2 regions of the Flavobacterium artemisiae genome follow, and region 2 is predicted to be linked to the other one. Evidence: riboswitches for the same ligand, from Rfam matches in the RefSeq annotation. Region 2 holds a riboswitch; the other holds the start of a gene.
What was found. A riboswitch is a leader RNA that binds a small molecule or an ion and turns the genes downstream of it on or off. The one in region 2 is predicted to bind S-adenosylmethionine.
Positions count from the first base shown of each region.

Region 1 (7,203 bases), on a different contig from region 2:
TCGTAACTGCGTTTGACCACACCGTAATTAATACTTACGGTAAACGCGATTTTGTGGTTAAAATGGCAGAAACTTCTAGTACTGCAAAATATTCGCCTGTAAGTATTGCAGTAGCATATGACGCAAACAAAAACGGAATTGCAGATGAAAACGAATGGTACGAAATCGCAGGAAGCGAATACTATAAATCAACAACGGTTAAGAATTATGAGATTACCTATAAAAAACCGAATCCCACCGCAACTCCTGTAACAGGAACTCTCAGCTGGCAGTACGACACAGCTTATATTCCGTGGACAGATAATAAAGGCGGATCTGGTTCGATTACGAGAACAAATACCAGAAGAAGAAACAACTATTACCCTGCATGGCAAGCTGATACTTATACTTTAAAAGGAACAAAATTGGCAATACCAGTAAAAGATGTCAGTGATGGTGCTGGCACAAGTTACAATGTTGGAACTTTTGAATGGGGTTACGGCGGTATCAAAGATCCTTCAATTGATATTAGCTGGGCAGTGGACAAAGACGGTAAAAAAGTGCATTTACCGGGAGTAGATTTCGTAAAAGTGTATGTTTCAACATTTGAAGCATTAGGATCGAATGATTTATTGACAAGTACTTTTCAGGAAATTTCAGATTTGAATTTTCCGAAACAATAATTACTACCAAATAAATATTAACCCTAAATTTTATAAATTATGAAAAAAGCAGTTTATTTTTTGACGCTTGGTTTAATGCTTGGATTTGCATCCTGCAGCAGCGACGATGACGTTTTAAGTAGTGAAAATGCCTCGGCGCTAAAAAGTGCTTCAGCAAAAACAGCCAGAACAGCAGTTACAGATCCTTCTATAGGAACTACTACGACGCTTAACCTGACGAGTTCTTTATTGACCAACGGAACGACAACAACAGGAGGGAAGTACTGGGAAAACACCTATGTGTCTAATACCAATTTGAGTGTTGATATTTTTACTTTTTCTCACACAGCAACTTCTGTTGGCTATAATTACTGGGACGGATTTATTGTTTCAAACGTAAATGATATTACAGATTACGGTTCTGGTGCGGGTCCAGGCGGCTCAGACGGCTGGGTGGCTCATCAGTGGGGGACTATGGCAGGAAGCGGTTTTGGAACTTCTTCAACTATTGCAGCTGGAACGCCAGGAACTACGGGAGATCCGTATATTGTTGCTTATTGGTCTAGTTATATGGATCCTGCTTCACCACAAGGAACTACTTTTAGTGAGTCAAGTTTTTCAAATTGGATTAAAATCGGAAACACTGGTTTGTATTCAGTTGAAGGATTAAAAATTAATATTCATCCTTGGCCTTATTATGGTTGTTTAAACGGAGACGGTTTTGCACAGCCATTTGCTTCTGGAGATCATTTTGAACTTTTGATTTATGGTGTGGATGAAAACGGAACAATCACAAATCCGATTGAGCATTCTTTGGCAGATTATACAGGATCGTCTTTAGTAATGCCTACAGGCTGGATAAATGTTTCGACAACTGAATTAGCGAGTTTAGGAGATGTAAAATATCTTGTTTTCCAAATGGCTTCAACAGATTCGGATCCTATTTACGGAATGAATACAGCTGCTTATTTTTGTCTAGATAAATTATCGGTAAAACGAGTAGAGTAATATTTAAAGAGCCATTTTTTTAATGGCTCTTTTCTTTTTGATAAACTTTGAAGGTGCTTATATTAAAATTAGAATGATAATATTTTGATTAAAAGAGTTTTACTGTGGTTTTTATTGCCTAAAATGTGTCATTTTATTTCTCTAAATAAAAAGTTTTCAAAAAAAATAAGTTTATATTCTACTAATTTGATATAATTAATATATATTTGCATGACTTATCCAGAAAGACTGAGGGAATCGGCCCAGTGATGTCTTAGCAACCTGTTGCCAAATAAGGTGCTAAATCCTTCCGCAGAAGCGGACAGATAAGAGATTTCGTTGGAAATTCTGAATAAGCTTTAAATTTTGAAAAACGTATAAATTATTAAAATGAAAACGAAGCTATTCTTTTTAAAAGGCCAACCAGCAAAATCTGTTTTTTCTGCCATTCAAAGCCCGAATGTAGTTTTCCGAATGCGCGGTCGTTAATTTTTATTTCCCATTTTTTGCAATCTAACAAAGGCCATTTTGCTATCGGTCCATGAATTTTTATATCCAATTTTAAACTTTTATTTATATGAAAAAAATACTCTTAAGTTTTGCATTGATTTTTAGTCTGACACAAACTCAGGCACAAGAAAATAATATACAGTTAAAAGGAACTGTAGTAGATACTGTTGCACAATATGTTTATCTGCAAAAGTTTCATAATAAAATGTTCACTACGATTGATTCGGTTAAAGTGAAAGACGGAAATTTTAGTTTTAAAACGAAAGTCAAAACTCCAGAATTGTATGGTTTAAGCGTTAATACAGCACAAAGTCCGTTGTATATTTTCCTAGAAAAAGGACCAATTTCGGTAAAATTAAATCCGAAGAAATATTACAGCAATTCTGTTGTTGAAGGTTCTGCATCGCAAGATTTGTTTGAGGCATATAAAAAATCCAATGATATAGAAATCAGCAAATTTATAACAGAACATCCCGCTTCTATAGTGTCGGCATATGTTTTATACAGAAACTGGTCGTACCGATTAACGCCAGAACAAATCACACAAAATATTGCTTTGTTAGATAAAAACCTTCAAAGTTCTACTTACGTGAAAGAACTAAAAGAACTGGCAATTGTTTTGGATGGATTGGCAATTGGTAAAAAAGCCCCTGATTTTACCGCCAATAACCCAGACGGAAAGCCAGTTCGTTTTTCAGAAAACTTAAAAGGCTACACTTTAGTAGATTTTTGGGCTTCATGGTGTGGTCCATGCCGAAGAGAGAACCCAAATATCGTTGCGGCTTACAAAGAATTTCATGATAAAGGTTTTAATATAATTGGAATCTCTTTAGACAAAAAGAAAGAAAACTGGGTAAAAGGAATCCAAGATGATCATTTGGACTGGACACATGTTTCAGATTTACTTTTTTGGAACAGTGCTGTAGCTAAGTTATATGGAGTAAGAGCCATCCCAGCCAATTATTTGGTAGATCCAAACGGAATTATCGTTGCGAGAAACCTTCATGGAGAAGAATTACAAACTACACTTAAATCGCTTTTAGGAAATAAGAGTTAAGATTTAAACACATAGAAACATAGATTTTTTGATCTTATAACAGGAGAATTAAAAGAAACTAGTTTCTCAAACATAGTCAAACGATTAGATCTTTGTCAAAGTTTAAAACTTTGACAAAGATTCATAGAGAACTTTGCTCGCAAGGATGTTTGTTCTATAAAACTGATAATAAATAATAATTAAAAATGATAAGGATATGAATGCTATTGAGACACCAACAGAATCAATTGAATTGGAGTGTTACTTTTCAGAGTTCAGAAAAAATACAATAGGTGTAAACCACAATTTTGAATCGGTTTATGGTAAACAGAAACTGCTTTATGCAGACTGGGTTGCCAGCGGAAGATTATACATTCCGATTGAGGATGTCATGCTCAACAAAATCGGTCCGATGATTGCCAATACACATTCATTTTCAAGTCAAACAGGAAAAGCTTCTACGTACGCTTATCAACATGCGAGAGAGATTATTAAGAAACATGTTAATGCCAATGATCAAGACGTTTTAGTAACAACAGGAACCGGAATGACGGCTGCTTTATCTAAACTGCAGCGTATTATAGGTTTGCGAAAAAATGCAGAAGAAAAAGACAGACCAGTAGTTTTTATCACGCATATGGAACACCATTCTAATCAAGTTCCGTGGTATGAAATCAATGCCGATGTAGTTATTCTGCCTTCTGATGAAAACAATTTGGTTGATCCTGAAATTCTTTCATTAGAAATAAAAAAATATGTAGACAGAAGTTTAAAAATAGGTTCGTTTACGGCCTGTTCGAACGTAACAGGAATTATTACGCTTTACCACCAATTAGCCAAAATCATGCACCAGAACGGCGGATTGTGTTTTGTAGATTTTGCAGCTTCGGCACCTTATGTTAAAATCGATATGCATCCAAAAGATCCTGAACAGCAATTGGACGCGATTTTCTTTTCGCCTCATAAATTCCTCGGCGGACCCGGAACTTGCGGTGTTTTGGTTTTCAACGAAAAATTATACCAATCTGATTTTCCAGATAATCCTGGCGGCGGTAATGTAAAATGGACAAATCCACTTGGGAATTATTGTTACAGCGATGTTATAGAAGTTAGGGAAGATGGCGGCACTCCAGGTTTTCTGCAAGTAATGAGAACAGCTTTGGCTTTACAATTAAAAGATCAAATGGGAGTGGAGCAGATTGCAAAAAGAGAAAAAGAACTTTTGAGTCTCTGTTTTTCTAAACTTCAAAAAATACAAGGTTTGTCAATTTTGGGTGATCTTAAAAGTGATAGAATCGGCTGTGTTTCGTTTGTGATTGAAGATATTCATTACAATTTAATCGTAAGACTTTTAAATGATCGTTTCGGAATTCAGACACGCGGAGGCTGGTCTTGCGCGAGTACTTATGCGCATTATTTATTCAATATTGATGAAAAACGTTCTAAAGCAATTACAAGTGAATTATTAGAGAAAAATCAAACCAACAAACCAGGCTGGGTTCGTTTGTCATTGCATCCCATTATGACCGACGCGGAACTTTTGTTTGTTTGTAATGCAATTGAACAAGTGGCCTTAAACTACAAAAAATGGGAGAAAGATTATCGCTATAATAAAGCTGCAAATGAATTTGAAAACATTCATACAGAAGAAAATATTAAAGAAGAAGTTCAAGAATGGTTTAAACTTGGGTAATTTCTTTTCCTAAATTTTATGATAAAAATTGCAGCTTTAAACCAGACAGGCTTTTAAAACCTGTCTGGTTTCGAGTTGCAGCTATGTTTGTTTAAACCAAGTGAAACGCCTTTTTAAACACAAAGAAAAACTATGAATCTATGTGTTTAAAAATATCTTACTAATCACTTAAATCTGTGGCTATAAATAAAAAAAATAAATGAAAACAATTCCAAGAAGAATAGTAACAGGTTTACGAAATGGAAAATCAATAATAGAACAAGATGCAATCGTAACCAATGTGTCAGAACATTTTCCGGGATTAATTATTTCTGATATTTGGTCAACTGACAGTACACCTGCAAAATTCGAAGAAAAAAGTATAGAAAATACCGCTTTTCCAAATACGCCCAAAAACGGAAGTTATTTTCGCTACGTACAAATTCCGCCCGATAAAGATTTAGGAATTGTGGCTACTGAAGGACAACCGCATCCTTTGATGCATCAGACCGATACTTTAGATTATATCATAATTATTTCGGGCGAAATTTATTTAATAGTCGATGAAGAAGAAACCTTATTGAAAGCTGGAGATATTGTAATTCAGCGTGGTACAAATCATGCTTGGAGCAATCGTTCCGAATTTCCGTGTATCCAATTAGCCATATTATTAGATGCAAAACAAGACTAAAATTGAAGAAAAAAGAAGCTAAAATCGACAGCAATCGTTATAGTAGTCTATAATTTTGATAGGATAATAAAAGTTTTAATGATTTATGCTTTAAAATTAAAATTAACTATTTAAATTTGCAGCCACAATGAGAAATAATAGCCTGAATATGAAGAATTATTATAACAGCTGTACAATGATGTGCTGTGATGCAGTTATGAAATTTTCTGATTTGGCTTCGATATAAATGATATTATGTATTTCAAAAAGCCTTTCATAAAATCTGAAAGGCTTTTTTGTTTTGTAAATCTGAATAACAAATGATTGAATTAAAAAATGTAACCAAAACGTTTCATCAAAAAGACAGAATAGTTTCGGCTTTGTCTGATGTTTCGCTTACGGTGCCGCCGGGGAAAATCTTTGGCGTTATTGGTACTTCGGGTGCCGGAAAAAGTACTTTGATTCGTTGTGTCAATTTATTAGAAAGACCAACATCGGGCGAAATTATCGTAGATGGAAAAGCATTAATGCAATTGTCAAACGCACAATTGGCGATTGAACGAAGACAAATCGGAATGATTTTTCAGCATTTCAATTTACTTTCTTCAAGAACCGTTTTCGAGAATGTAGCTTTTCCGCTGGAATTGGTCGGAACTTCAAAAAGTGAAATTAAAACACGCGTTTCAGAATTACTGCAATTGGTAGGTTTGGCAGAAAAAGCAAACGATTATCCTGCAAGTCTTTCGGGAGGGCAGAAACAAAGAGTTGCCATTGCGAGAACTTTAGCCAATAATCCGAAAGTATTGTTGTGTGATGAGGCAACAAGCGCTTTAGATCCTGCAACGACACGTTCTATTTTAAATTTATTGAAGGACATCAATAAACGTTTAAATATCACCGTTTTATTGATTACACACCAAATGGAAGTTGTAAAATCTATCTGTGATGAGGTTGCCGTAATCAGCCATGGAAAATTAATAGAGCAGGGAAGTGTAGGCGAAATCTTTGCCGACCCAAAACACGAATTGACTAGAGAATTTATTTCTTCTTCGCTTCATATTGATGTTCCTGCGGTTTATCAGGAAAAATTACAAAAAGAAGATAACGGAAATCTGAATCCGTTATTGAAATTAGAAATGACAGGAAAATCAGTAAACGAACCAGTTATTTCAGAAGTTTCAAGGCTTTTTGATACCGATTTCAAAATCGTAAGCGCACAAATGGATCAGGCGGGAGACGTTAATTTTGGTGTAATGCTGATCGAACTTTCAGGAAAACGCGAGAATTATGATGCGGCGATTCAATATTTTAATTCAAAACATATTAAAACAGAAATTATAGGTTATGTCTGATTCGATTATAGATTTATTGTTAAAAGGAACATGGGAAACCATTGTTATGACCTTTGTATCGGGCTTTTTTGGTTTTTTTATTGGTCTTCCAACAGGAATTTTACTTTTCCTGACCCGTAAAAATCAAATATTAGAACAGCCTGTTTTAAACAGAACAGTATCATTTTTAGTAAATGTTTTTCGTTCAATCCCATTTATTATTTTGATTGTTTGGATGATTCCGTTTACGCGTGCCATTGTTGGAACTTCAATAGGTGTCAGCGCCGCTTTGGTTCCGCTGAGCATTGGTGCAGCGCCTTTTATCGCTCGTTTGGTAGAAAATAGTTTATTAAGTC
Region 1 is NZ_JBHUDZ010000008.1:27,049-34,251, forward strand. Features, by position in the region: gene ACFSC2_RS08870 (hypothetical protein) at 1-662, shown strand, start outside; gene ACFSC2_RS08875 (DUF4465 domain-containing protein) at 702-1,649, shown strand; SAM riboswitch class I at 1,862-1,961, shown strand; gene ACFSC2_RS08880 (redoxin domain-containing protein) at 2,206-3,195, shown strand; gene ACFSC2_RS08885 (aminotransferase class V-fold PLP-dependent enzyme) at 3,392-4,867, shown strand; gene ACFSC2_RS08890 (cupin domain-containing protein) at 5,067-5,537, shown strand; gene metN (methionine ABC transporter ATP-binding protein MetN) at 5,837-6,868, shown strand; gene metI (methionine ABC transporter permease MetI) at 6,861-7,203, shown strand, end outside.
Region 1: another riboswitch for S-adenosylmethionine. It lies ahead of ACFSC2_RS08880 (redoxin domain-containing protein); the one in region 2 lies ahead of ACFSC2_RS13310 (homocysteine S-methyltransferase family protein).

Region 2 (7,203 bases):
TCATTTCCTCTAAAAGAAAACGAAACGTTACTAACACCACCGCTAATATGTGCGTGCGGCAAATTCTCGCGAACCCATTTCGTTCCTCTAAAAAAGTCCAAAGCGTTTAAGCGGTGTTCTTCCATTCCCGTTGCAACCGGGAAAATATTCAAATCGAAAATAATATCTTGTGGAGGGAAACCTACTTTGTTCACCAAAATATCATACGAACGCGCACAAATTTCTACACGACGATCGTAATTATCAGCCTGACCTACTTCGTCAAATGCCATAACAATAGCAGCTGCTCCGTAACGTTTGATTAATTTAGCATGATGAATAAACGCTTCTTCTCCTTCTTTTAACGAAATCGAGTTTACAACACTTTTTCCTTGTACTACTTTCAGACCTGCTTCGATGATTTCCCATTTCGAACTGTCGATCATAATCGGCACTCTCGAAATATCTGGTTCTGCAGCAATTAAATTTAGGAATTTGGTCATGGCATTTACGCCGTCCAACATTCCTTCATCCATATTAATATCGATGATTTGTGCTCCTCCTTCTACCTGCTGTCTTGCAATATCAAGTGCCTCGTCATACTTCTCTTCCTTGATTAAGCGCAGGAATTTTCGCGAACCTGTTACATTCGTACGCTCCCCAACGTTCACAAAAACGCTTTCCGGCGTAATAATCAAAGGTTCTAATCCTGATAATACAAGGTCTCTTCTTTTTTCAGTCATTTTTTTTTAAAGTTACTGAGATTCTAAGATGCTTAGATTCTGAGTTTTTTTATTCTTTTATTTCTCTCCTGCAAGGTTTTCAAAACCTTGTAGGTATTTTATGTTTATTATTTTGGGCGTGTTTCGCCGCGGCGAACCGGGCTATCCGTTACAAGTCCTCGACCAATTCCGTTTCACTACATTGGTCTGTGAGCTTTTCACTTCTATCCCTCACGCAGATTCGGTTTCATAATTATATTCTGAATCAACTACTCATAAAAATAATCCGACTTTGGCATTTTCTTTACTTGTTCTTTTTTATATAAAACTTCCCAAATCTTGTTATATAATTCTAAAAACGGCTTCGCTTTTTCATCATTTTTATTACTTGTAAAACCGGTATTATAACTTACAAGTTTATTTTTGCCATTTGCTTTAATTAATATACTTTGTAAAAAACTGGGACTTCTGATTACAATGTTTTTCTTATCAGTTGATTCAAATTTTGTTGGCATTTCAAAAAATTTGATTTTCAAAATGAGCGAATATATCTTCTCCTTTTCGTCCTTTGTTAATTTTACTTTTATTACTTTTTCTTCTTTGACATATTTTCTATGAAAATTATTATTCTGAGAATTATAATAATCATTTCCTCCATCTTCAATTACAAAATAAAAATCTGTCGGTATTTCTTCTTTAACTGTCAATAAAGGTTTTTTACTGAAACCAAATAAGCCGAAAAGTACAAACCCAATTATTATTACTTTCAATTGCTTCATTGTATAGAATTTTACTAAGTCAACACAGGCGCTACTCTCGGCTTATAATCCTTCGCAACTTCCGCCATTAATCGAATATGATCCGGAGTTGTACCACAACAACCTCCAATAATATTGATTAAATTATCTTCTAAATATTCTCTAATGAATACCTGAGTCTGTTCTGGTGTTTCATCGTATTGTCCGAAAGCGTTTGGCAATCCCGCATTTGGGTGTGCCGAAACATTGAATTGCGTGTTGTGCGCTAATGTTTTTAAATATGGTTTCAATAAATCGGCTCCTAAAGCACAGTTGAAACCAACGCTTAATAAAGGAATATGTGAAACGGAAATCAAAAACGCTTCAACTGTCTGCCCAGAAAGTGTTCTTCCTGAAGCATCCGTAATCGTTCCTGAAACCATGATTGGCACATCGATATTGCGTTCGTCTTTTACTTCTTCAATGGCGAAAAGTGCCGCTTTTGCGTTTAGTGTGTCGAAAATCGTTTCTACTAAAAGTAAATCGCAACCTCCGTCTAACAAAGCTTCTACTTGTTGTTTGTACGCGATTCGTAAATCGTCAAACGTTACAGCTCTGTAACCTGGATCGTTTACATCTGGTGACATACTTGCCGTACGGTTTGTCGGTCCTATTGAGCCGGCTACAAAACGTGGTTTATTTGGATTTTTTGCTGTGAATTCGTCTGCAACTTCTCTTGCAATTTTTGCCGATTCGTAGTTTAATTCGTAAACCAGATCTTCCATGAAATAATCGGCCATACCGATTGTAGTTCCTGAGAATGTATTGGTTTCGACAATATCTGCTCCGGCTTCGTAATATGCTGCGTGAACGGCACGAATTGCCTGCGGTTGTGTTAGTGATAATAAATCGTTATTTCCTTTTAACGGATGTGGAAAATCTTTGAAACGTTCGCCACGAAAATCTTCTTCTGAGAAGTTGTAACGTTGTAACATGGTTCCCATTGCTCCGTCAAGGATTAGGATTCTTTCTTTTATTGCTTGTTGTATTGACATTTCTCTTTTCTTTAAGCTACTAAGATGCTAAGGTTCTGAGTTGCTAAGTTTTTTATAATTCTTATTTAAACCCGACAGGTTTTGAAAACCTGTCGGGTTTAAGCTTCGATGTTTTTTTACATTGATTCCAAAAGTGCATTATTGCTGGCTCATTAGCCCCGATTGAAGCAAATATCCTTTTATTCTGGGGTTCAGAATAAAAGATATTTGTGTAAAGCGGGAACCCATGACGGCAAAAATGCGCCAATGATTCGCTCCTTTCACTAAATATTATTCGGTGAAATTTTGTTGTAATGTTGTCAGGAAAAGTTTTGAGAAATACTGTTTGTATTTGTGTTATCTATCTTAATCACTGTGTTTGTAGTGTAAAGTAGAATTTAGCACCTTCTTTATGATAAAGGGTTGCTAAGGTTTCATCGGGTCTATCCCTCCGCCTTTCGTGATAACTTTCAATAAAATTATGAACGCTGCAAAGTAACGACATAACCTAAACAATTGCAAGTGTTTTTTAAAGTTTCTAAGTTCTTATTGAAGGCATTAAGATACTAAGGTTCTGAGATTCTAAGTTTAAAAACCAAAAGCTCAAACTTTGTAAATAAAGTTTGAGCTTTTGGTTGATTTTTTCCCGTCTCAAGTAAAATTGAGCTTATTTTCTTTTGATCAGAAAGTCTTTAAAAACTTCTTTCCCAATTTAAAAATGTATCCATGACTTCTTGATGATCTGTAAATTCATTATCTGTCATGCTCATATCATTTTCAAATTTGGCCTTTTCTTCTAGTAGTGTTTCTTCATCCCAATTCATAATAGATAATTTTTAATACATTTCTAAAGTTAGCATTTTATCTTGATTCTTCAAAATTTTTCTTTTATGAAGCAAAGTTACTATCCCAATTCTTCGGGTCAAAAGAAGTAAGATTAAGTTAATGTGATGTTTTTTCAAAGCTGCTTAGATTCTGAGATTCTAAGATACTGAGTGGCTAAGTTTTTTTTGGGGTATTATCTTTAACTTTTCGAGCTCCAGAGGAGCGCAATATTTATAGAATACAATTTAACCCCCCCAGCAAGAGCTCCAGAGGAGTGAAATATATTTCGCTCCGCTGGAGCTCTTTTACAGATGAATGATTTCTTTTCTATAAATATTTCATCCCTCTGGGGATTTTCCTTGCTAAATAAAAAAAGCCCAAACTTTTAAAAAGTTTGGGCTTTACTATATTTAAAAACCTTAGCGTCTTAGTCCCTTAGAACCTCAGCACCTCAGATTAAACAATCGCTTTCACAACCGCTTTTGGCGCTTCTTTACGAGTTCCGTCGAAACCGTCTACTCCAGAAACTGTTGTATATTTTAATACATATTTTTTACCTGGGTTGATGATTCCGTAAGCAGCCTGACACATTAATGTTGCTTCGTGGAAACCGCAAAGGATTAATTTTAATTTTCCTGGATACGTATTGATATCTCCGATTGCGAAGATTCCAGGAATATTAGTTTGATAATCTAAAGCATTGTTTACTTTAATGGCGTTTTTCTCGATTTCTAATCCCCAGTCTCCAATTGGACCTAATTTTGGCGTTAATCCGAAAAGTGGGATGAAATAATCGCATTCGATTTTACGATGTGCTCCGTTTTCTTCTATATCTAAAGATTCTACGTGCTCAGCGCCGTTGATTCCGATTACTTCTGCCGGAGTTACTAATTTGATTTTTCCAGCTGATTTTAATTCCTGTACTTTTTCTACAGAATCTAATGCACCTCTAAATTCGTTTCTACGGTGAATCAAAGTTACTTCTGATGCTACATTTGCTAAGAAAATTGACCAGTCAAGTGCTGAATCTCCTCCTCCTGCAATTACAACTCTTTTGTCTCTGAATTTCTCCGGATTTTTGATGAAGTATTTTACTCCTTTATCTTCATAAAACTCGATATCTTCGATAAGTGGTTTACGAGGCTCGAAACTTCCTAAACCTCCTGCGATAGCGATAACTGGCGCATGGAATTTAGTTCCTTTGTTTGAAGTTACGATAAAACTTCCGTCTTCTTGTTTGTCGATCGTTTCAGCACGTTCTCCTAAAGTAAAACCTGGCTCAAATTGTTTGATTTGTTCCATTAAACCATCAACTAAATCTCCGGCTAATACTTCTGGGAATCCAGGAATATCATAAATTGGTTTCTTTGGATATAATTCTGAAAGTTGTCCTCCCGGCTGTGGTAAAGCGTCAAGAATGTGGCATTTTAATTTTAATAGTCCTGCCTCGAAAACGGCAAATAAACCTGTTGGTCCTGCTCCAATTATAAGTATATCTGTTTTAATCATTATGGTTGTTGTTTATAATCATTCTTAATAATACAAAGAAACGAATAATTTATTCTACTGACAATGATTTTTATCATTCATTTCTATGCGGTATTTTTTACTCTTTATTTTTTAATAACGAGGTAATCTCATTCATTCGTTTCACTTTATCCTCAAAATTACCTTTAAGCGTTTTTCTATATTCGTTAAGATTCTCAACCATTTGGTTAATATCTTCTGGAATTACTTCTTCAAAAAACTCTCTTAGCCTTTTTGCCGTTGTTGGCGATTTTCCGTTGGTCGAAATGGCAATTTTGACATTTCCTTTTGTTACGATTCCGCCTAAATAATAATCACATAAATCTGGCGTATCGGCAATATTGCAAATCAAATAACGCTTTCTAGCTAAATCGTATACTTTTTTATTTGCTTCTAAATTGTCCGTACACGCAATTACCATATGGCGTTTTTTGAGCATTTTCTTTTTAAACTTCGATTCGGTTAATTTAACCGACGGATGTTTTTCAGCTAAAACTTTAATATCCAAATGAAAATCTTTTGCCACAACTTCAACATTTGCATTCGGACTTGACTTTAACAAGAAAGAAAGCTTTTCCAGACCTACATTTCCTCCGCCCACAATTAGAACATTTAAATTGTGAAGCTTTAAAAATATTGGATATAATTCGTTTTGTTCCATTTTAATTTATTTTCCTCCGATCAAAATTAAATGTTTTTATTGAATCGGATAACCAATCAGATGTTCCTCTGGAACATTTTTTTATCGAACATTCATTTCTACCGACCAGATGTTCCTTCGGAACATTTATTTAAACGTTTATTTTTTAGCAACGAATTGGTTCTGGCGGAACATTTTATCCAACTCCTTTTTTTGACAAAATTCTTCGTAAAATCCTTTTAATTTATGGCTTTCGCGAACCACTTCTCCTAAAACGATAACGGCTGGTGAACCTAATTCTTTTTCTTTTACGATTTCTAAAATCGAATCTACGGTTCCAACACCCACTTTTTCTTCTATTGTTGTTCCGTTTTGAATGATCGCTACAGGTAAATCTCCTTTGTTTTCATTCTGAAAAAGTTCAACGATTTGATCCAGTTTGTGCATTCCCATTAGGATTACAACTGTTGCAGATGATTGTGCTGCAAGAGCTACATCTTCAGATAATTTTCTGTCTGATGTTGTTCCAGTAATCGCCCAAAAGCTTTCTGAAACTCCTCTTTTGGTAATTGAAATTCCGAGACTTGCCGGAACTGCAACTACCGATGAAATTCCTGGAACGACCTCGGTTTTGATTCCGAAGCTTTCTATGAATTCGATTTCTTCGCTTCCTCTTCCAAAAATAAACGGATCACCGCCTTTTAATCGCACGACATTTCCATACGTTAAAGCATTATCTACAATCAATTGATTGATTTGATCCTGCGTATAACTGTGATTTCCTTTTCGTTTTCCCACAAATAATTTGATGGAATCTTTAGAAGCATGCGCTAAAATTTCTTCGTTGGCCAAAGCATCATACAAAACCACATTGGCTTCAGCCAGCGCTTTTACAGCTTTCAGCGTAAGCAAATCCGGATCACCGGGACCTGCGCCAACTAAAGTTACTTTGGGTTTTATTGTATTATGCATTTGCTAATTCTTGTGCTCTGAAAGTTTCGATTTTATCAAAGAAAACAATTGCCTGAGCAATGTAATCTTTAGCGAAAGCCTCAGACGGTTCATTTTTATTGATTTGGTAGACCAAATCTTTGAAAGTTGAATTCAACTCTATTTTATTCGTTTCGATGAAAACCGTATCAAATAAATCTACGATTCCAGCGTGGTGATTTGTTTTTTGGTTTTCTGCCAATAACAATGCTTTTGCTCCGTTTACAAATCCAGCGTAAGCGTGGTAAATAGCATCTGCCCATTTTCCTTCGTCGAATGCTTCCTGAGCAAAAGTGAGTTTTTCTTTAGCTTCTAATAATAAAGTCGCAACCAAGTCAATAACAACTCCGGCACATTCTCCAACTCCAACTGCTTTTACATAGTTGTCAGCATTCCCCCAATCAATAAAATCGGCTTCTGTAAGGTTGGTTACATCTGCGAAAGGTTTTAAGATTTCATAGAAATATTTCTCTCCTTTTGCATCGTAGTAATTAAGGAATTTTTCTCCGTTTGCATTTGTATCAAAATCATTTAAGATTGTACGTAATGCGTCTGGTCCTCTACGGCTTGGAATTTTGATTACTTTATCGGCAAAACGTCCTTCGCCGTTTCCTAATCTTCCTCCACCCAATAAAACCTGTAAAGCCGGAGCTACCAGTTTTCCTGAGTTGATAGACATTCCTTGGAATCCAATTGCAGACATATTATGTTGTCCGCAGGCATTCATACAACCAGAAATTTTAATTTCG
Region 2 is NZ_JBHUDZ010000012.1:594,610-601,812, reverse strand. Features, by position in the region: gene metH (methionine synthase) at 1-722, opposite strand, end outside; gene ACFSC2_RS13315 (hypothetical protein) at 971-1,480, opposite strand; gene ACFSC2_RS13310 (homocysteine S-methyltransferase family protein) at 1,495-2,493, opposite strand; SAM riboswitch class I at 2,827-2,942, opposite strand; gene ACFSC2_RS13305 (hypothetical protein) at 3,165-3,296, opposite strand; gene ACFSC2_RS13300 (NAD(P)/FAD-dependent oxidoreductase) at 3,754-4,806, opposite strand; gene ACFSC2_RS13295 (precorrin-2 dehydrogenase/sirohydrochlorin ferrochelatase family protein) at 4,904-5,485, opposite strand; gene cobA (uroporphyrinogen-III C-methyltransferase) at 5,624-6,436, opposite strand; gene ACFSC2_RS13285 (HEPN domain-containing protein) at 6,429-7,203, opposite strand, start outside.